Regions from separate parts of the Faecalimonas canis genome, predicted to be linked through region 3. Evidence: predicted binding sites of a transcription regulator. Region 3 holds the regulator's gene; each other region holds the start of a gene.
What was found. Region 3 encodes Rex, which represses fermentation and respiration genes when NADH is low (regulators of the CRP and FNR family bind a similar motif). Its sites were predicted from a motif close to ATTGTTAANTANTTAACAAT; they were not measured.
Positions count from the first base shown of each region.

Region 1: ACYPXO_RS03000 (NAD(P)-binding protein) is a predicted target of Rex. The motif match lies at 4,264-4,283, and genes of this name have one in related genera.
Region 2: rsxC (electron transport complex subunit RsxC) is a predicted target of Rex. The motif match lies at 4,471-4,490, and genes of this name have one in related genera.

Region 1 covers NZ_BAAHSI010000009.1:16,311-23,431, forward strand. The annotation lists gene ACYPXO_RS02985 (glycoside hydrolase family 2 TIM barrel-domain containing protein) at 1-1,197, opposite strand, end outside; gene galT (UDP-glucose--hexose-1-phosphate uridylyltransferase) at 1,405-2,895, opposite strand; gene ACYPXO_RS02995 (galactokinase) at 2,918-4,084, opposite strand; gene ACYPXO_RS03000 (NAD(P)-binding protein) at 4,352-6,184, shown strand; gene ACYPXO_RS03005 ([FeFe] hydrogenase, group A) at 6,178-7,121, shown strand, end outside.
Region 2 covers NZ_BAAHSI010000002.1:11,395-18,515, reverse strand. The annotation lists gene ACYPXO_RS00095 (RnfABCDGE type electron transport complex subunit B) at 1-198, opposite strand, end outside; gene rsxA (electron transport complex subunit RsxA) at 211-786, opposite strand; gene rsxE (electron transport complex subunit RsxE) at 798-1,496, opposite strand; gene ACYPXO_RS00080 (RnfABCDGE type electron transport complex subunit G) at 1,489-2,097, opposite strand; gene ACYPXO_RS00075 (RnfABCDGE type electron transport complex subunit D) at 2,097-3,029, opposite strand; gene rsxC (electron transport complex subunit RsxC) at 3,048-4,364, opposite strand; gene rpsA (30S ribosomal protein S1) at 4,556-5,647, opposite strand; gene ispH (4-hydroxy-3-methylbut-2-enyl diphosphate reductase) at 5,628-6,482, opposite strand; gene cmk ((d)CMP kinase) at 6,493-7,121, opposite strand, start outside.
Region 3 covers NZ_BAAHSI010000036.1:100,490-107,610, forward strand. The annotation lists gene ACYPXO_RS10325 (NAD(P)H-hydrate dehydratase) at 1-1,370, opposite strand, end outside; gene ACYPXO_RS10330 (redox-sensing transcriptional repressor Rex) at 1,457-2,101, opposite strand; gene abc-f (ribosomal protection-like ABC-F family protein) at 2,231-4,147, shown strand; gene ACYPXO_RS10340 (NADP-dependent isocitrate dehydrogenase) at 4,189-5,385, opposite strand; gene ACYPXO_RS10345 (GntR family transcriptional regulator) at 5,401-6,051, opposite strand; gene ACYPXO_RS10350 (DUF1653 domain-containing protein) at 6,155-6,568, opposite strand; gene ftsY (signal recognition particle-docking protein FtsY) at 6,584-7,121, opposite strand, start outside.

The DNA.
Region 1 (7,121 bases), on a different contig from region 3:
TCCACTTTCATCTACAAGTGTTAAAACAAGTGCATACAAATTCGGATTCTCTGCTGACCAAAGTTTTGGATTTGCTACCTTTGTTTTCAATTTTACTGTTTTTGTCTTTGTTGATACAACTTCTTCCACCGGAACAGAAACATTTCCCAAAATATCATTTCCGTTTTTATCCAATGCTTTTGCCTGAATTTTATATCCGCTCTGTGCTGCATCCGAAAGGTTTCTTACGTCCGCTGAAATTTCAAGTGTTGCACTCTTATAAGAAGAATCTAAATCTGTACGAACCGCATAATCTTTAATCTGCATAAGCGGTGCGCTTGTCAAATATACATCACGGAAAATACCGCCGTCATAAATCATATCCTGATCTTCAAACCATGTGCCATCACAGAATTTATGTACTTTAACGGCTAAAATATTTTCGCCTTCCTTTAAATAATCCGTTACGTCAAAGTGATGAGGGCTATAACTGTCCTCACTGTAACCTACTTCTTTACCGTTTACATATACATAATATGCTGATTCAACTCCGGCAAAATTCAAGTACACTCTTCGCCCGTCATTTAACATTTTGTTATCTACCGTAAATGTTTTGCGATAAAGACCTACCGGATTGTAATTAGCCGGAGCATTCGGTGCAAGTACAATAGGATCGTATTTAGCCTGCCATGGCATCAATACGTTTGTATAAATTGAAAAGTCAAAGTCATCCCTCGTCCAACTCTTTGGTAATTCAACTGATTTCCATCCATCTTCAGTTTTTTTCTGATAATCTTTTGTCATGAAACCGTTTTCACCCATGAATTTCTGCGCCTGTTCCTGATTTTGCACAACAGTCAAATCCCATTTTTGATTTTTGCCTGTAAGCAATTGGAAATACTCTGAGTTTTCTCTCGCATTGTAGTCCCAGACCGCACCTGCTGCAGATGCCGAATTTTGATAAGGAATGATACTGACTCCTGCATCTTCCCTGTTAATTCCGAATACATCTTCTGCTTTTACTTTTTTTCCATCAACATCTTTGTAGTCTTTTCCCGTCCATTCTTTGTGTGTAAATTTTGTCTTGTTCACGTCTGCTTTGATTTCTTCCGCCGGTGCTAATGGCTCTTTTGCCCGGACGGTCAATGACCCATATGGGACACTCGTTCCAATCACTGCTGCCGTCAATAGAAGGGTAATAATCCGTTTCTTCTTCATACGTTTTCCTCCTTTTCCATAATTTTACAAATCGCATCTATTTATATTATAAACCGACTTTTTTATGTTTTCAGTATATTTTTTTAGGAAAAAGGTATGATTTTTTAATATTTTCAGTGAGAAAAATAAGACAGGTAAAAAAGGGACGGGGTAAAACTCAATTGGGGACGTAGTATTTCTTAATTTTACTACGTCCCCAATTGAGTTTTATAACACGGAAATGAATTTTCTGAATGCTTTTCTTCCTTCTTCATTGCATTTGTACACACCCGCATCTTCCAGTACGTGTGTAAATACAATTCCAACTTCTTCCTGCAAAATATCCATAATATTTTCTTTTGTTATTTCAGGATATTTTGGAAGGAATGTGTCTACCCATGTTTTATGTTTTTCAATTTTTTCATTTGAACTGATATCTTTTCCTTCAACGATGTAATCGGCAAGGATTTCCATTTCTTCTTTTAATCTTGCCGGAAGAACTGCCAGCCCCATTACCTCAATCAGTCCGATATTTTCTTTTTTAATATTATGCCATTGAGCGTGTGGATGATATACACCGAGCGGATGCTCTTCTGTCGTAATATTGTTTCTAAGTGCCAAATCTAATTCATATGTATCTCCGACTTTTCTTGCAATCGGTGTAATTGTGTTATGTGGCTCTCCGTCTGTTTCCGCATAAATAAATGCGTCTTCATCTGTGTATCCTCTCCACTTATCTAAAATATGTGCACCTAACTCAATTAATCTTGTTTCTTCTTTTCCTCTTAAGCGGATAACTGATAATGGCCAATGTACAATTCCCGCTTCCACATCTTCAAAACCGTCTACTGTAAACGTTTCTTCCATCGGCGCTTTTGCCATCGCAAAAGTATAATTTCCACCTTGGAAATGGTCGTGACTTAAAATAGAACCACCTACAATAGCCAAATCCGCATTAGAACCCAAGAAATAATGAGGGAATAATTTTACAAAATCAAACAATTTGATAAATGTTTGTTTTTCGATTTTCATCGGCGTATGCTGCCCGTTAAATACGATACAGTGTTCGTTGTAATATACATATGGAGAATACTGAAATCCCCATGCACTGTCGTTAACGGTAATCGGCATAATACGGTGATTTTCGCGGGCAGGATGATTTACTCTTCCGGCATATCCTTCATTTTCCACGCAAAGTTGACATTTCGGATAGCTGCTTGCTTTACTGTTTTTCGCCGCTGCGATTGCCTTTGGATCTTTTTCCGGTTTGGAAAGATTAATTGTAATATCAATCTCTCCGTATGGACTGTCTACTTTCCATTTTCTGTCCTTGCATACACGGTAACGACGGATATAATCGCTGTCCTGACTTAATTTATAGTAATAATCTGTAGCTTCCTTCGGAGAAATTTCGTATTTCTTTGCGAAAGTTTCCTGTACCTGTGCCGGACGTGGAACAAGACAGTTCATCATTTTTGTATCAAATAAATCGCGATATACAATACTGTCCTCGATAATTCCTCTTGCACACGCCTCATCTAACAATTCTTTTAAAATTTCTTCCAAATTTAATTCTTCGCCTTCAATGGAAACATCCTCATATTCGTCTTCCTTGAATAATTCCAACAATAAATTTGTTGTATAAATGCGTTCGCACTCAGGTGTTAACCCTGTTTCCACACCATATTCTACCAGTTTTTTAATACTTTTACTTAACATGATTTCCTCCACAATTTCGATTTTATGCCAATACTCCAGCTCCATCTCCGATGTCCACTACATAAAATTCTGCTTTATGTCCTACTTTTTCTTCATATTTCTGACCGATTGTTTCAATAAAATTATCTACCGCATCATTTTTTACAATGCTAACTGTGCAGCCGCCAAATCCGCCTCCGGTAATTCTTGAGCCGATTACTCCTTCTGTTTCCCATGCAAGATTTACTAAAATATCAATTTCTTCACAAGATACTTCATAATCATCTCTCAAAGAAGTGTGTGACGCATTCATTAATTTTCCAAATGTTTCGATTTCATTTGCCTTTAGCGCCTCTACCGCTTTAATTGTTCTCTGGTTTTCATATACGGCGTGTTTTGCACGTTTCTGTCTGATAGGAGATTTGATTGCATCTTTGTGCGCTTCAAATTCTTCTTCAGATAAATCTCCCAATGTTTTAATGTCTACCACTTCCTGCAATTCTTTTAAGGCTGTTTCACATTCATTTCTTCTGTCATTATATGCAGAGTCTACAAGGCTATGTTTTACTTTACTGTTGACGATAACGATTTTGGCATCTTCCAGTACAACCGGTGCATATTCATAATGAAGCGTATTTGTATCCAAGAAAATTGCATTATCTTTTTTTCCCATTGCACTTGCAAACTGATCCATAATGCCACAGTTACATCCATTGAAATTATTTTCTGAATACTGTCCTATTAATGCAATATCCACCATGGAAACATCAAATCCGAATAAATCTTTTAAAACAACTCCTGTCAATACTTCCAAAGAAGCAGATGAAGAAAGTCCTGATCCGTTTGGAATATTTCCATAAATTAAAATATCCATACCGCTTGTTAATTTGTATCCTCTTTTTTCAAATGCCCACATAACTCCCTTTGGATAGTTTGTCCAGCCTGCCGCCTCTGAAGGAACTAAATCATTCAAATTCGATTCAATAATTCCCAGTGAAGAAAAGTTTGCTGAATAAAATCTTAAGATATTATCTGTTCTCTTTCTTACAATCGCATATGTACCTATTGTAAGTGCACATGGGAATACGTGTCCTCCGTTATAGTCTGTATGTTCACCAATTAAGTTTACTCTCCCCGGCGCAAAATATGCTCTCACATCTTCGTCTGTTCCGAATATTTCTTTAAACTGTTCAATTAATTTCGCTTTCACTCTTCTATTCTCCTTTGTCCTTAAATTTATTTCAAAGTATTCCGTGCAAGGTGTAATACACGCTCTGCGTGTATTATACCATAATCTGCACTACTATCAAAGTTTTTCATTTATTTTTCTGTGATAAATTAACTACTATAATGTTTTATTAAAAAACTTCAATTTTCTCCATTGTAAACTTTGTCTATATTTTAACTTTTATTGAAGATTTTATTGTTATATATTACAATAAAGATTATAAATTAAATTCTATTGAGAGGTGATTGTATGAGCAGACTGGAAATTGCTACACCCAACAAAGCACAGGTCGTTGTAGAAGGACTCTATAAAGATTTGGAACGAAGGATTGAGGCAAGTCCTCCGGGATTATGTCCTGTAGATATGGCAAGGGCATTCCTTGAACTTTGTCACGCACAGACTTGTGGAAAGTGTGTGCCATGCCGTGTTGGTCTTTGGCAATTGAAGAATTTACTTACAGATGTATTGAACGGAAATGCAACTTTAGATACACTTGATTTAATGGAGGACAGCGCATTATCAATTATGCAGTCTTCCGACTGTGCGATCGGATATGAAGCAGCACATATGGTATATAAGGCTCTTATCGGCTATCGCGAAGATTTCGAGGAACATATTCGTGAAGGTCGCTGTACCTGTACATATAATCAGCCTGTGCCTTGTGTTTCTCTCTGCCCTGCAAAAGTAGATATTCCTGGATATATCGCTCTTGTCGGAGAAGGCCGATACGAAGATGCCATCCGTTTAATCCGAAAAGATAATCCGTTCCCTACAACCTGCGGTTTCATCTGCGAACATCCTTGCGAAGCACGATGCCGTAGAAATATGGTGGACGATGCCATAAATATTCGTGGATTAAAACGCTTTGCGGCAGATTATGCAGGAAAAGTTCCGCCGCCAAAATGTGCCGAATCCACCGGAAAACGTATTGCCGTTGTGGGCGGAGGTCCGGGCGGACTGAGCAGCGCCTACTATTTACAATTAATGGGACATCAGGTAACCGTATATGAAATGCTTCCAAAACTGGGCGGAATGCTTCGCTACGGTATACCAAACTACCGTCTTCCAAAAGAGCGTTTGGATGATGATATTAATGCAATTTTACAGACCGGAATTGAAGTAAAATACGGATTGCGAATTGGAAAAGACATTACAATCCAAAGTCTTCGTGCCGAATATGATGCCGTATTAATTACAATCGGTGCAAGTACAGATAAAAAACTCGGCATCGAAGGCGAACACGCTGAAGGGGTTCTTTCTGCCGTACAATTTTTGCGTGATGTAGGCAAAAATCAAAATCCTGACTTAACAGGACAGGAAGTTGCCGTTATCGGCGGTGGAAACGTTTCCATGGACGCCGTCCGCACTGCTGTTCGTTTAGGTGCAAAGAAAGTAAGTATTGTTTATAGAAGACGTATCGCTGATATGACTGCCCTTCCTGACGAAATCGAAGGCGCTGTTGCAGAGGGAATTGAAGTACAGACATTAAAAGCCCCTTCCAAAATTGATGTGGACGAAAACGGTCATGTAAAAGGACTGTATGTTACCCCACAAATGATCAGCAAAATTAAAGACGGACGTGCAAGCGTAAAACCTACGGGTGAAGAAGATATTTATATTCCATGTACAACACTTATCGTTGCCATCGGACAGGATATTGAATTTCAGCATTTTGAAGAGGCCGGCGTTCCTGTAAAACGCGGAAGAATTATGTCTGAAAAATACGGCGGTTTCGATGATATTCCGGGAGTATTTGCAGGCGGTGACTGTGCTACAGGACCTGCATCCGTTATCAAGGCAATCGCTGCGGCAAAAGTTATTGCAGCAAATATTGATGAATATTTAGGATTTAATCATATTATTTCCTGTGATGTAGAAATCCCTGAGCCTAACTTAGATGACAGAACTCCTTGTGGAAGAGTAAATATGACCGAACGTGAAGTCTGTCAGCGTATCCACGACTTTGAAGGCGTGGAAAACTGTATGAGCGAGGCGGAGGCAAAACAGGAAGCATCACGCTGTCTGCGTTGTGACCACTTTGGCTTTGGCATATTTAAAGGAGGTAGAGAGAAATTATGGTAAATTTAACAATTGACAACAGACAAATTTCCGTGCCTGAAGGTACTACTATTCTAGAAGCCGCAGAGCAGAACGGAATCGCTATCCCCAGATTATGCTACTTAAAAGGTTTAAATGAAATAGGCGCCTGTCGTGTATGTGTTGTTGAACTTGTCGGAAAAGAACGCCTCATTCCTTCCTGTAACAATGTAGTGGAAGAAGGAATGGTTATTTACACAAATAGTCCGAAGGTCCGCATGAACCGTAAAAAAACCGTAGAATTTCTTCTCTCTCAACACGATTGTCAATGTACAATCTGTGCAAGAAGCGGAAATTGTACACTCCAGACAATCGCCAATGACTTAAATATTATTGATATTCCATTTAAACAGCGTTTGGAAAATATAGAATGGAACAAAGACTTTCCTCTTATCCGTGACTCCGCAAAATGTATCAAATGTATGCGCTGTGTACAGGTTTGTGATAAAGTGCAAAATCTTCATGTATGGGATTTGGAAAGTACAGGTTCTCGTACAACCGTACACGTTTCCAAAAACCGTAAAATCGAGGAGGCTGACTGTTCTCTCTGCGGACAGTGTATCACTCACTGCCCGGTAGGCGCTTTGCGTGAACGCGATGACACAGATAAAGTATGGGAAGCTATCGACAACAAAGATAAAATTACAGTTGTGCAAGTTGCTCCTGCCGTTCGTGCCGCATGGGGCGAGGCTTTAGGACTTAGCCGCGAAGAAGCAACTATCGGAAAAATCGTGGATGCTCTCAGACAAATGGGATTTGACTATGTTTTTGATACAACATTTTCAGCCGACCTCACAATTATGGAAGAAGGAAATGAATTTTTAGAACGTTTCCTTTCAGGAGAACTAAAATCAAGACCGATGTTCACTTCCTGCTGTCCGGGTTGGATTCGTTTTATCAAATCCCAATATCCTCATTTAGT
Region 2 (7,121 bases), on a different contig from region 3:
AATCGCAGACGCAAGACCTGAACAACCGGCATATCCACAGCCACCACAATTATTACCGGGAAGAACACCTATAATCGCTTCTTCCCTCTCATCTGTTTCCACTGCAAATTTCTTTCCTGCCAGTCCTAAAAAAGCCCCGATAAATAATCCTGTTCCGCCTACAATTACGGCAGCAATTACTATTCCCGTTATACTCATTTCTCCAGCCTCCTAAATCAATCCCGAAAATCCAAAGAACGCTATCGCCATCAAACTTGCCGTTACAAGTACTATTGGCGTTCCCTGAAATGACGGTGATATATCATTATGCTCTGTTTTTTCACGAATACCTGCCATAATTACGATGGCGATTGTAAATCCTAAAGCAGTCGCAAATCCATTTACTACACTTTCTAAAATTCCGTATTCTTTCTGTACATTTGTAAGTGCCACGCCAAGCACTGCACAGTTTGTTGTAATCAGAGGAAGATATACTCCCAACGCTTTATATAACGGAGGCATCATTTTCTTCAAAAACATTTCAACAAATTGTACTAATGCGGCAATTACAAGAATAAATACGATTGTCTGTAAATATTCAAAATGTAACGGCGACAAAATGAATTTATAAATCAATCCTGTACAGAAAGATGAAATCGTGATAACAAACACAACTGCTCCTCCCATACCTGCCGCTGTTTCCACCTTTTTAGATACACCCAAAAACGGACAAATTCCTAAAAACTGACTTAAAATAACGTTATTTACAAGTGCAGACCCTACCGCAATAATCAATAACTCTTTCATTTTGTCCCCTCCTATTTATCGTTCTCTACAGGAAATATTCTTCCCTTGCAACCGTGATTTTCGCAAGATGCACAACCTTCACCACAACTTGTTTCGACAACTTCTTTTCCCTTTTTCTTTGCATTTGCCTTAATCTTATTCTGTAAAGCGACAAGACCTGCAAGAACAAGAAACGCTCCCGGCGCTAAAATGAAAATAGTTACCGGTTCATAAGATGCAGGCATTACTCGAAATCCGAAAATCTCTCCTGCACCGATCAGTTCACGAACAATACCGATACTTGTCAAACCAACCGTAAAACCAAGTCCCATCCCAATTCCGTCAAATACAGAAGGAAGTACCGGATTTTTTGATGCATAACTTTCCGCTCTCCCCAAAATAATACAGTTTACTACAATAAGAGGAATATATAGTCCCAAAGCATCATACAGAACCGGAACAAATCCTTCCAGTAAAAACTGTACAATTGTTACAAAAGATGCAACAACTACAATAAACGCCGGCATTCTTACCGAATCCGGAATGATTTTTCTTAACATAGAAATCAGCATATTGGACATAACCAATACAACTGTTGTTGTAAGTCCCATACCCACACCGTTTATGGCCGAAGTTGTAACTGCCAATGTCGGACACATTCCGAGCATCAATACAAAGGTAGGATTTTCTTTAATCAGACCGTTATATAACCGTTCCACACATTTATTCATTTACACTACCTCCCAACGCACCCTGAAAATATAAAAGTCCTGCATTTACTGCATTTGTAACGGCTCTCGTTGTAATTGTAGCACCGCTTAATGCATCTACATTTCCTTTTGGGTCATCTTTTTTCACTACAAATTTATCTGTCTTAACATTCTCAAACTGTTTTTTGAATGTCGGCTCAGTTGCCTGCATTCCAAGCCCCGCTGTTTCACTGATAGATAAAATTTCTATACCTGTTACCGTTCCATCAACGGAAACCCCAACTGAAATCTGAATTTCTCCACCATATCCTTCTTTTGAAGCCGATGTAATAACATAACCAATTTCTTTTCCGGATTTATCTTTTCCAACTGCAACTTCACTGAGATAGCAACCTTTAATTTTATTCTCTTCTAAAATTTTATCTGCCTCTTTTGTATCAAATGTTTTGTCCGCTTCAAATTCTTCAGCATCAGGCATAACCGATTTATATGCCTCCTGTTTCGCTTTCTCTTTTGATGCCTGTATCGGCTCTTTTGTTATTTCATACACACCGCCAAGCAGCAAACCGGAAACAAGGGTAATCGCTGTTAAAATCAGTGCATTTTTCACAATTTTATTCATTATTTTTCCCCTCCTTTTCCGAAAGGTTTTGGAATTGTTATCTTTTCAATCAACGGAACTAAAAGATTACTAATAATAATTGCGTATGAAACACCTTCCGCCGAACCGGAGAACAGACGAATTGTTCCTGTAAGAATACCCAGACAGATACCATATAAAATCTGTCCCTTCTTTGTAATTGGAGCAGTCACATAATCTGTAGCCATAAACCATGCTCCGAGCATTAGTCCGCCTCCGCAAAGATGTGCCGCAATGTAATTCACATCAAATCCGTGTCCGCTGAATAAGAGAAGGAATATAATAAACGTTACGATATATGTAAGCGGAATACGAATTTGAATAACTCCAATAACAAGAAGGAAAATTGCTCCGATTAAAATAGCAATCACGGATGTTTCTCCGATTGTTCCTGCAATATTTCCGACAAACATATCCATAAGTTTTACATCTTCTCCTGCTTTTAACGCTGCCAAAGGGGTTGGACTTGTCACTGCATCGTTATAAACAAACGTTGTCATTCTTCCCGTAAAGGAAATCAAAAGAAAGCATCTCGCCGCCAATGCAGGATTCATAAAGTTCTGACCTAATCCGCCAAAAAGTTGTTTTACAATTAAAATAGCAAAAACACTTCCAAGAACACACATCCACCACGGCGCTGTAGGCGGAAGATTTAACGCCAATAACAATCCGGTCACTGCCGAACTAAAATCACAAATCGTTACTTTTTTATGCATAAATTTCTGATAAAGATATTCCGTTAGAACTGCTGAGCCTACCGTAATCAGTATAACCCCCAACGCCTGCACTCCAAAGTTATATATTCCGAAGGCCGTAGCCGGTAATAATGCCAGCACTACGCATAACATAATATTTGCAGTTGTTGTTTTTGAACGTATATGTGGTGAAGACGATACATTAAATTGTTCACTCACTTTTCGTCACCTCTTCCTTTATTTTTTTCTATTTGCCAACGCAATTTTTCTCATTGTTCCAATAGACTGTTTCAACTGTCTTTTTGCAGGACAGACATAACTGCACGAGCCACATTCTATACACTCAAGTCCCTCCATTTTCTTAAAGGCTTCTTCATCATGTCTTTCCGCCAAATCCGCAAGTCTTGATGGAATAATACGACTCGGACAAACTTCCACGCACCGTCCACAATTAATGCAGGCTGTAGGTTCATTTGCCCTCACCTCATCTTTCGTAAAGGCAAGGATGGATGAAGACGTCTTTGTAATCGGAGTGTCTGTTGTAAACATGGCAAATCCCATCATAGGACCACCTGAAATGATTTTCTCAGGCGGGGTTTTAAATCCGCCTCCCGCTTCAATCACTTCCTGATGATTTGTTCCAAATAATACTTTGAAGTTTCCCGGCTCATTTACCGCATCACCGCTTAACGTCACAATTCTTTCCGTTACTGCCTTTCCTTCGACTACCGCTGTGTGAATGGCAATCATTGTTTCCACATTATCTACAACACATCCCGCATCTGCCGGCAGCATAGAAGAATTAATTGCTCTTCCTGTCGTAGCAAAAATCAACTGTCGCTCTGCTCCCTGAGGATATTTTGTTTTTAATGCCTTCACTTCCATTCTCGGCTCTTTTTCCGTCAATTTTCTTAATTTTTCAATACAATCCGGTTTGTTATCCTCTACACCAAAAATTCCTTTTGCCTGTGGGAAAATGTTTAATACAACTCTCATCCCACTAATCAGTTCTTCAGGATTTTCCAGCATTCTTCTGTAATCCGCTGTAATATATGGCTCACATTCCGCACAGTTTGCTATAACATAATCAATTCTTTCCGGTTCTTTTGGAGATAATTTAACATGGGTAGGAAATCCTGCGCCTCCCATTCCTACAATCCCTGCTTCTTTAATCCGCTCAATAATTTCTTCCTTTGACATCTCATCAAGAGGTTTTATTGGAGGATAAACAATTTCTTCATACTGAAAATCATTTTCTACAATAATAGAATCCACCTTCGCTCCCGAAGGATTAATTCGTTTTTGAATTCCTTTCACCTCTCCTGATACAGATGCAAATATCGAAGCTGAAACAAATCCTCCCGCTTCCGCTATCTTCTGACCTTTTAAAACTTTGTCACCCACGTTCACAATAGGTTTCGCCGGTGCACCAATATGTTGTGAAAGTGGATAAACCAATTCTTCTTTTGGAAGTACGCTGACAATCGATTTATCTTTTGCCAACCGCTTTCCATCGTTGGGGTGAATGCCTCCTTTAAATGTTAAAAGTTTCATTTTATCTCTTCCTTTCATCTGTTTTCAATCCTTATGTATATCATACAAGAACTTTTTATATAATTCTAGTAACTTGTTACAAATGATTGTATATTTTAATATACATCTTGATGAATTTTTAACATATTTTTTTACATAAAAAATAGAGACTTGCGTCCCTATTTTTTCTACTTCTCTACTACAGTCAAATCTTATTCTTCAACAGCCTCTTCTACTTCTTCTGCTGCTTCTTCTGTTTCAAGAACTTTCATACTTAAACTGATTTTTTTATCTGCTACGTTAAGGTCAACAATTTTTGCTGTAATTTCCTGTCCCACACTTAAAACGTCTGCTGGTTTTTCTACGTGTGCTTTAGAAATCTGAGAAACGTGAAGTAATGCATCTACACCAGGTGCCAGTTCAACGAATGCTCCAAAGTCTGTCATTCTTGCTACTTTACCTGTAACTTCTGTTCCTACAGCATATTTTTCTTCTGCGTTTGCCCATGGATTTGTTTCTGGGAATTTTAAACTTAACGCAACTTTTGTATCGTTGATGTCTTTTACAAGAACTTTAATTGTTTCTCCTACTCGGAATACTTTCTTTGGATTTTCAACTCTTCCCCAAGACATTTCAGAGATGTGTAATAATCCGTCTACTCCACCCAAGTCGATAAACGCACCAAAATCTGTTACATTTTTAACAGTTCCTTCGATGACATCTCCTACTTTAAGGTTAGCAAATAACTCTTCCTGTAATTTTGCTTTCTCTGCAACTAAGAGTTGTCTTCTGTCACCGATTACACGGTTTCTTCTTGGATTAAATTCGCTGATAACAAATTCAATTTCCTGTCCCTGATATTTGCTTAAATCTTTTTCGTATGTATCAGATACTAAACTTGCAGGAATAAATACTCTTGCTTCATCAACAACAACACTTAATCCACCACCTAAAATCTGGTTTACTGTTGCTTTTAATACTTCTTTGTTTTCAAAAGCTTCTTTTAATCTTTCATTTCCTTTTTCTGCTGCTAATCTCTTATATGTTAACAACACCTGACCTTCTCCGTCATTCACTTTCAATACTTTAACAGTCATTGTATCGCCTACTGATACTAAAGTTGTTAAATCAACGTTTGGCTCGTTTGTGTATTCGCTTCTTGTAATAATACCGTCTGCTTTGTACCCTATATTCAAGATGATTTCATCTGGCTTTACATCGATTACAGTACCATCTACGACCTCTCCATTTCGTATTGTTTTTAAAGACTCTTCTAACATTTGTTCAAAAGTTAATTCTGACATTATTTTGAACCTCCTCAATTATATTATTAGGCGTTGACGCCCCTGCTGTAATACCTACCGTTTTTGCCGACCCTAATTGATTCAAATCCAAATCGTCAAGTGTCTGAATATAGTACGTATTGTTGCATACCTTATCACATATTTCAAATAATTTTTGGGTATTAGAACTATGCTTATCACCGATAACTATCATAGCATCTACGCCCTCTGCAATGCTTCTTGCCTCAGTCTGACGTTCAGTAGTTGCATTACAAATCGTATTTAAAACACTTATATCATAACGCTTTTTAGAAATAATTTCAACTAATTCTTCAAATTTCTTGTAATTAAATGTCGTTTGTGATACAATGCACACCTTCTTCGATTTATCAGGCTCAAAATTGTTCACATCTTCCATTGTCTGAATAACTGTCACAGGAGATAAAGACCATCCTTTAATTCCTTCCACTTCAGGATGTTCATTGTTTCCGATAATGACAATCTGACTCCCAGTTTCACTTTCTTTTTTCACAATATTATGAATTTTCTTTACGAACGGGCAGGTTGCATCCACACAGGTAATATTCCTCTCTGCCAGTTTGTCATAAATTCTTTTCGGCACACCGTGAGAACGTATAATCACCACTCCACTCTCCAGATTTTCCAATTCCTCTTCTGTCCGAATAACTTTTACTCCTCTTTTTTTCATGTCCTTAACGACCTCTTCATTATGTATAATAGGCCCATAGGTGTAAATCTGCTTATCCTTTTCTTTTTCAACCTGCTCATAAACTGTTTTCACAGCCCTTTTTACTCCAAAACAAAATCCGGCTGTTTTTGCTACTTTTACTTCCATTCTCTCACCTTTATTCACAATGTTTCAAAATTTCCGCAACAACTTCATCAATAGTCATTTCCGAAGAGTCTATATAGACCGCATCTTCTGCCTGTTTTAACGGTGCTACATCTCTATTCATATCACGGTAATCTCTATCTTCAATATCTTTTGCAATTTCTTCAAGTACACAAGGTACTCCTTTTTCCTTCAGTTCCAAAAATCTTCTCTTTGCTCTTGTATCCACGCTTGCCGTTAAGTAAATCTTTGTTTCTGCCTGTGGGAGCACATTTGTTCCAATATCTCTTCCGTCCATAACGACATTTTCTTTTACAGCCAACTCTCTCTGCAATTCCAACAACTGCATCCTAACCTCTTTTATTGCAGAACTGACAGACGCCATTTTCCCCACTTCTTCTTCACGAAGTTTTGAAGTAATATTTTCTCCATTCAAATATACTTGTTGTACGCCATCCTCATATCCTAATGTAACTACCGCTTCTTTACACATCTGTCCTATTTTTTCCGTTTCATCCGCAGACACGCCATTTTCCAAGAAATATACTGCCATTCCTCTGTATAACGCACCTGTATCCACATAAATATACCCTAATTCTTTTGCTACTTTCTTCGCTATCGTACTTTTTCCCGCTCCTGCAG
Region 3 (7,121 bases):
GCAGTTTCACAAGCGCCCCTGCAAGTCATCTTCTGTGCAAGAAATCCCGCCGCTATACCTGCAAGAACATCTCCTGCTCCTGCTTTTGCCATAGATTGATTTCCTGTTGTATTTATATAAATATCTTCCTCATCATTTGCTACAAATGTCCTCGCATCCTTCATTGCACAGACAACAGGATATTCGCGGACAAAATCTTTTATCGCCTCAATTCTGTTTTCCTGTATCTCCTTTATCGTACATTGAAGCAACCTGGCCATTTCCTTTAAATGAGGAGTTAGTATGACTTGTTTTTTATGTTCCAAAAGCGATAAATCTTCAGATAAAATATTTAATCCATCCCCGTCAATTACACACGGAACTTTTGCATACTGCATTGCATATGTAAATATTTTTTCTGACAAATCACTTTTCCCAAGTCCTGAGCCGACCAAAAGTACATCTCCCCAATCAAACAATTCTTTTAGACGGTTTTTGTCAAATGTTTCATATGTAGAAAGAATTGCTTCGGGAAGTAACTGTTGCAAAATCACACGGTTATCCTCATGGGTATAAATTTGTACAAGCCCTGCGCCTGCTAAATAGGCGGCCTTTGCATTCAAATAAGCAGCGCCTGCCATTCCCTTACTTCCCGCTATGATAAGTACCTTTCCGAATGTTCCTTTATTTCCGTTTAGGTTTCTCTGTGGCATCGGAACATCTTTATCATCTCGATCATATGTATATAGTTTCTGTCCGCTCGGAAGTGCATCCGGCGAAATTCCAATATCCGCAACATATGTTTTTCCAATATACCGACGTCCCTCTCCAAGCAACATTCCAACTTTTTCAAAAGCAAAACAGACCGTCAAATCCGCACTAAAAGCACATCCTTTTATTTCACCTGTTGTATCACATACTCCTGTAGGTATATCTACTGCCACTTTTGTACCCTTCATTTCATTTAACTGTTCAATAATCTCTCTATATTTTCCTGAAACTTCTCTTTTTAACCCAATTCCCAAAAGAGCATCTATAATAACACTATATTCTTTTTTCACTAATGTGTTTCTGATAGATATGCCATAATTTTCAGCTATCATGTACTGCCGTTTGTTTTCTTCGCTGGCAGTTTCTCTATTACCCATGTAGCATACTTCTACACGAACCCCTTTCAGATGTAAAAGCCGTGCAATGACAAGACCGTCACCGCCGTTATTTCCCGAACCGCATACAATCAGCGTATCCGAACAGTCTATCTTTTCCTTTTCCAATATCTCTACAACTTTAAGTGCCGCTCTTTCCATCAAAACACAAGATGGAACTTTCATCTGTTCAATCGTATATTTATCTGCGTACTGCATCTCTTCGCCCGTTAGTACATATCTCACATCATACACCTCCATTTTCCATTCAGAAGAAAACAACGCATAGGAAAAGGCGGATTCCCACATCTTCTCTATACGTTGTTTCAATTCTATTCTGTATGTTCTTTGTTATAACGGCTGAGATTATAAGATAAACGCATAAGACTTTCGGACAAATGTACATTTTCTACAATAACATTTTCCGGTAAATCTAAATCTGTATGTGCAAAATTCCAAATAGCACGTACACCGTTATCTACTAAAAGTTTCGCCACTTCAACCGCTTTTGCCTTCGGGATTGTGAGAACGGCTATATCAATATTATGTTCATTGATAAAATCTTTCAATTCGTCCATCATACGAATCGGCACACCACGTATAGATACACCTGAAAGTCTTGGGTTCACATCAAAAATGCCTTTGAAAATAAATCCTCTTCTCTCAAAAGATGTATAATTTGCCAGCGCCTGTCCTAAATTACCCGCACCGATAATAATCATATTATGGTCTATATCCAATCCTAAAATCTTACCGATTTCTGTATATAAATATTTTACGTTATAGCCGTATCCCTGCTGTCCGAATCCGCCAAAATTATTCAAATCCTGACGTATCTGAGAAGCAGTCACCTGCATTCTTTTGCTTAATTCATTTGAAGAAATACGCTCTACATTGTCTTCCAGTAACTCTCCTAAGTATCTGTAGTATCTAGGCAATCTTCGGATTACTGCCTGAGAAATCTCTCTTTCTTCCATCCATTTCACCTTCCAATCTATTCTACGCAATATTATATAGAATAGTTCCCGTAAAGTCAATTTTTTAGTTGTATTTTGCACTATTTGAGTATAATATAAAAGATATGAGTTATTTTGGGAGGATTTATTATGATTTTAGCATGTCATAATCTTAATAAAGCATTTGGAGAACAAATCATCGTTAAAGATGGTTCTTTTCATATAGAAGAACATGAAAAAGCAGCCTTAATCGGATTAAACGGGGCAGGCAAATCGACTATTTTGAAAATGATTATGGGAGAATTGCCTTTGGACAGCGGAGAGGTTATTCTTGCAAAAGGGAAAACAATCGGTTATCTTTCCCAACATCAGAAATTAGAAAGTGGGAATACCATTTACGAGGAAGTAAAGACGGCTAAATCCGATATTATCGCCTTAGAAAATCAAATTCGTTCTATCGAATTGGAATTAAAACACCTTAAGGGAGAAGAACTGGAGAAACGTCTACAGACATACCATCATCTTACCGCTTCTTATGAACGAGCTAATGGATATGCCTATGAAAGCGAAATAACAGGTGTTTTAAAAGGACTTGGTTTTTCTGAAGAAGATTTTGGAAAATCCGTAGATACACTTTCGGGAGGTCAGAAAACAAGGGTTTCTTTAGGTAAACTTCTTCTTACAAAACCCGACATTCTTCTTCTCGATGAACCGACAAACCATTTGGACTTAAATTCAATTGCATGGCTTGAAACGTATCTTTCCAACTATCAGGGGGCAGTGCTTATCGTATCCCATGACCGTTATTTTTTAAATCGTGTCGTGACAAAAGTTATTGAAGTGGAGCAAGGCAATATTATGATGTTTTTAGGCAACTATACTTCATTTGCCCAAAAGAAGAAACTTGTCCGTGAAGCAAAATTAAAAGAATATATGAAGCAGCAACAAGAAATCAAACATCAAGAAGCAGTTATTGAAAAACTTCGTTCTTTTAACCGTGAAAAATCCATTCGCCGTGCAGAAAGCCGAGAAAAAATGTTGGACAAGATGACACTGGTAGAAAAACCTATGGAGGCGACATCTGAATTTCACATTTCTCTTGAACCCTCCTGCGTAAGCGGAAATGATGTGCTGACTGTTGAACATTTAAGCAAGTCTTTTGGAGCGTTAAAATTATTTCAGGATATTAGTTTTGAAATCAAACGTGGCGAACACGTTGCCGTTATCGGTGACAACGGAACAGGAAAAACAACTCTTTTAAAAATTCTAAATGAGGTACAGCCTGCAGATAGCGGCGTATTTACCTTAGGAACAAATGTACATATCGGATATTACGATCAGGAACACCATGTGCTACATATGGAAAAAACAATTTTTGATGAAATTTCAGACGATTATCCGACTTTGACAAATACACAGATACGAAATACTCTTGCCGCTTTTCTTTTCACAGGCGATGATGTATATAAACAGATTAAAGATTTAAGTGGTGGCGAACGCGGTCGTGTTTCTCTGGCAAAATTAATGCTTTCTGAAGCAAACTTTTTAATCTTGGATGAACCGACAAACCATTTGGATATTACGTCAAAAGAAATTTTGGAAAAAGCATTAAATGATTATAGTGGAACAATTTTATATGTATCTCACGACCGATATTTTATCAATCAGACAGCAACACGTATTCTTGACTTAGTCAATCATACCTTTGTTAATTATATCGGAAACTATGATTATTATTTGGAGAAAAAGGAAGAATTAACTGCCGCTTACACAAATGCAAATGAAGCCCTCTCTTCCGCTTCTATCCAAACTGAATCAGAAACAAAATTGGATTGGAAAGCACAAAAAGAACAACAGGCAAAAGAACGTAAACGACAAAACGATTTGCGAAAAACAGAAGAACGAATTTCCGCTCTGGAGGAACGTGACGGTGAAATTGACGAACTAATGACACAGGAAGACATTTATACCAATTCTGTAAAATGCCGTGAACTTTCCGAAGAAAAAGCAAACATTATGCAGGAACTGGAACTTCTGTATGAACAGTGGGAGGAACTGGCGGAATAATAAAAGGCAAACCTTATCGTTTTAAGGTTTGCCTTTTATTATTATAGTAACTCGGCAATCGCCTGAATAAATTCTTCACTGTTTAATACAGTTGGATTTGGAATAGATGTGATTAACGCCAAATCTTTCGTCATCTTACCGCTCTCAATCGTATCAAGAGTTGCCTTTTCCAATCTATCCGCAAACTTCATCAGTTCATTATTGCCGTCCAGTTCACCACGTTTACGTAACGCTCCTGTCCATGCAAAAATAGTTGCCACAGAATTTGTCGATGTTTCCTCCCCTTTTAAGTGCTTATAGTAATGTCTTTGCACTGTACCATGAGCCGCCTCATATTCATAATAACCTTCAGGAGAAACTAAAACAGAAGTCATCATTGCCAAAGAACCGAACGCAGAAGAAACCATATCACTCATTACATCTCCGTCATAATTTTTGCAGGCCCAGATAAATCCGCCTTCTGCCTTCATCACTCTCGCTACTGCATCGTCAATCAATGTATAAAAATATTCTATACCACTCTCTTTAAATTTCGCATCATATTCTTTCTCATAAATTTCTTGGAAAACATCTTTAAATGTATGATCGTATTTTTTTGAAATAGTATCTTTTGTTGCAAACCATAAATCCTGTTTTGTTTCCAACGCATAGTTAAAACAACTTCTCGCAAAACTTTCAATAGATTCATTTGTATTATGCATACCTTGTGCGATTCCTGCTCCGTTAAACTGATGAACAAGTTCTCTCTTTTCCGTGCCATCCTCTGACGTATAAACTAATTCTACTTTTCCCGGTCTGTCAATAATCATTTCTGTATTTTTATATACATCTCCGTATGCGTGTCTTGCCAGCGTAATTGGTTTTTTCCAATTTTTCACGCATGGTTCAATTCCTTTTACAACAATTGGTGCACGGAAAACCGTTCCATCCAGCATAGCACGAATTGTTCCGTTAGGACTTTTCCACATTTCTTTTAAATTATATTCTGTCATACGGGCAGCGTTTGGTGTAATGGTAGCACATTTAACAGCAACACCATATTTCTTTGTCGCATTTGCGGAATCAACAGTAACCTGATCATCTGTAGCATTACGATTTTCTAACCCTAGATCGTAATACTCTGTTTTTAAATCAATATACGGAATTAACAAAGTATCCTTAATCATTTTCCAAAGAATACGTGTCATTTCATCTCCATCCATCTCGACAAGTGGGGTTGTCATTTTAATTTTTTCCATTTTAGTGTCCTCCTTTTATTTAAAACCATGTTTTTCTAAATTTTGTAATACACATTGCATATGTTCGGTTATCAATTGTCCCGCAAGATCTTTATCTTTCTGTTTAATCGCCTCCAAAATGGCCTTATGTTCTTCTACCGACTGTTCAAGACGCCCTTCTGTTTTTACTGAATATACTCTTGCAAACTGAACGTAATTATATAAGTCAGATAAAATATGTTTTAAAATTTTACTGCCACAGGATTCATATAAAATACGGTGAAATTTTCCATCTAATATTGCCATTTTGTCAGTTCCTGACTTTTTCAGATGAAACTCCGACAGAAGAATAATTTCTTCTAATTCATTCATTTCCTCCTGTGTAATATTATCAATTACCCATTCCGTACATAAATTTTCTAACAGGGAGCGGATAATGAAAATATCATGTATATCTTCTTTACTGATTCCCGTCACATAAGTTCCTTTATTCCGAATTGTTTTCACAAGTCCTTCCAATTCTAATTTTTTAAATGCTTCACGGACCGGAGTTCTACTAACCCCTAATTCCTTTCCGATTGTCATCTCCCTTAACTCATCGTTTTCCTCATAAACACCGGATAAAATATCATCACGCAATTTGTGAAATACTTTTTCACTTAAAGAAAATCCTCTATCCTTTTCCATTTACTTTCCTCTCTACGATTACATTTTGTATAATTGTATACAATTATACAGTTTTTGTCAAGAAAAAAACCTCCCTACCACATTTGTGATAAGGAGATTCTCTTTAGTAAAGTCTACCGCATTCATATTTCATTTTCATTCGGATAAAATGTAAAATATCCTGATACCGCATTTCCAAGGAAGTTTCTTTCTCTACAAAGTCCATGCTCTGTGCTGCGATAGTAATAAATTTTTCTGTGATGTCACGTTTATGTTTCTGCAGAAAATGTAATTTCTGCTCATTTTCATCTATATCAAGAAACTCTTCTATCAGATACATTTCCTCATCAGAAACTCTTTCCATTTCTGTTACAAAAGAAGTAAGTTTTCTTACATACACCATCTCTTCTCCGCCAGTTTCTTTATAGACAACCATTTCTTCCCCCGTCTGAAAATCCGTTGCCACTTCTATAACCTGACAGCGTTTTCCTTCCGGAAATTTGTAACATTCCCCTTTCGCGACCGTCTTATACTCCATGTCCATTTCCCCTTTCTATTTGTCAGATGAGTCATCTGTATAAAACAGTGCATTGACAAATTCGTCAGAATCAAATTTCTGAAGGTCTTCTATAGATTCTCCGACACCGATATATTTTACAGGTATTTTCAACTCTGACTGAATGGCTACCGCAATACCTCCTTTGGCACTTCCATCCATTTTAGTTAATACAATTCCGGTAATATCTGCCACTTCATTAAACTCTCGCGCCTGTGCAAGTGCATTTTGACCTGTTGTACCGTCCAAAACAACTAATGTTTCCCTGTACGCTTCAGGATACTCTCTCTCAAGAACACGATTGATTTTCTTCAATTCTTCCATAAGATTTTTCTTATTGTGAAGTCTTCCGGCAGTATCACAAAGAAGTACGTCAGCATGTCTTGCCTTTGCTGCCGCTACCGCATCATACACAATAGCAGCAGGGTCTGCACCATCCTGACCTCCGATTAATTCTGCATCTGCTCTTCTTGCCCATTCTACAAGTTGTTCACCTGCAGCAGCACGGAATGTATCTGCGGCAGCCAATACAACC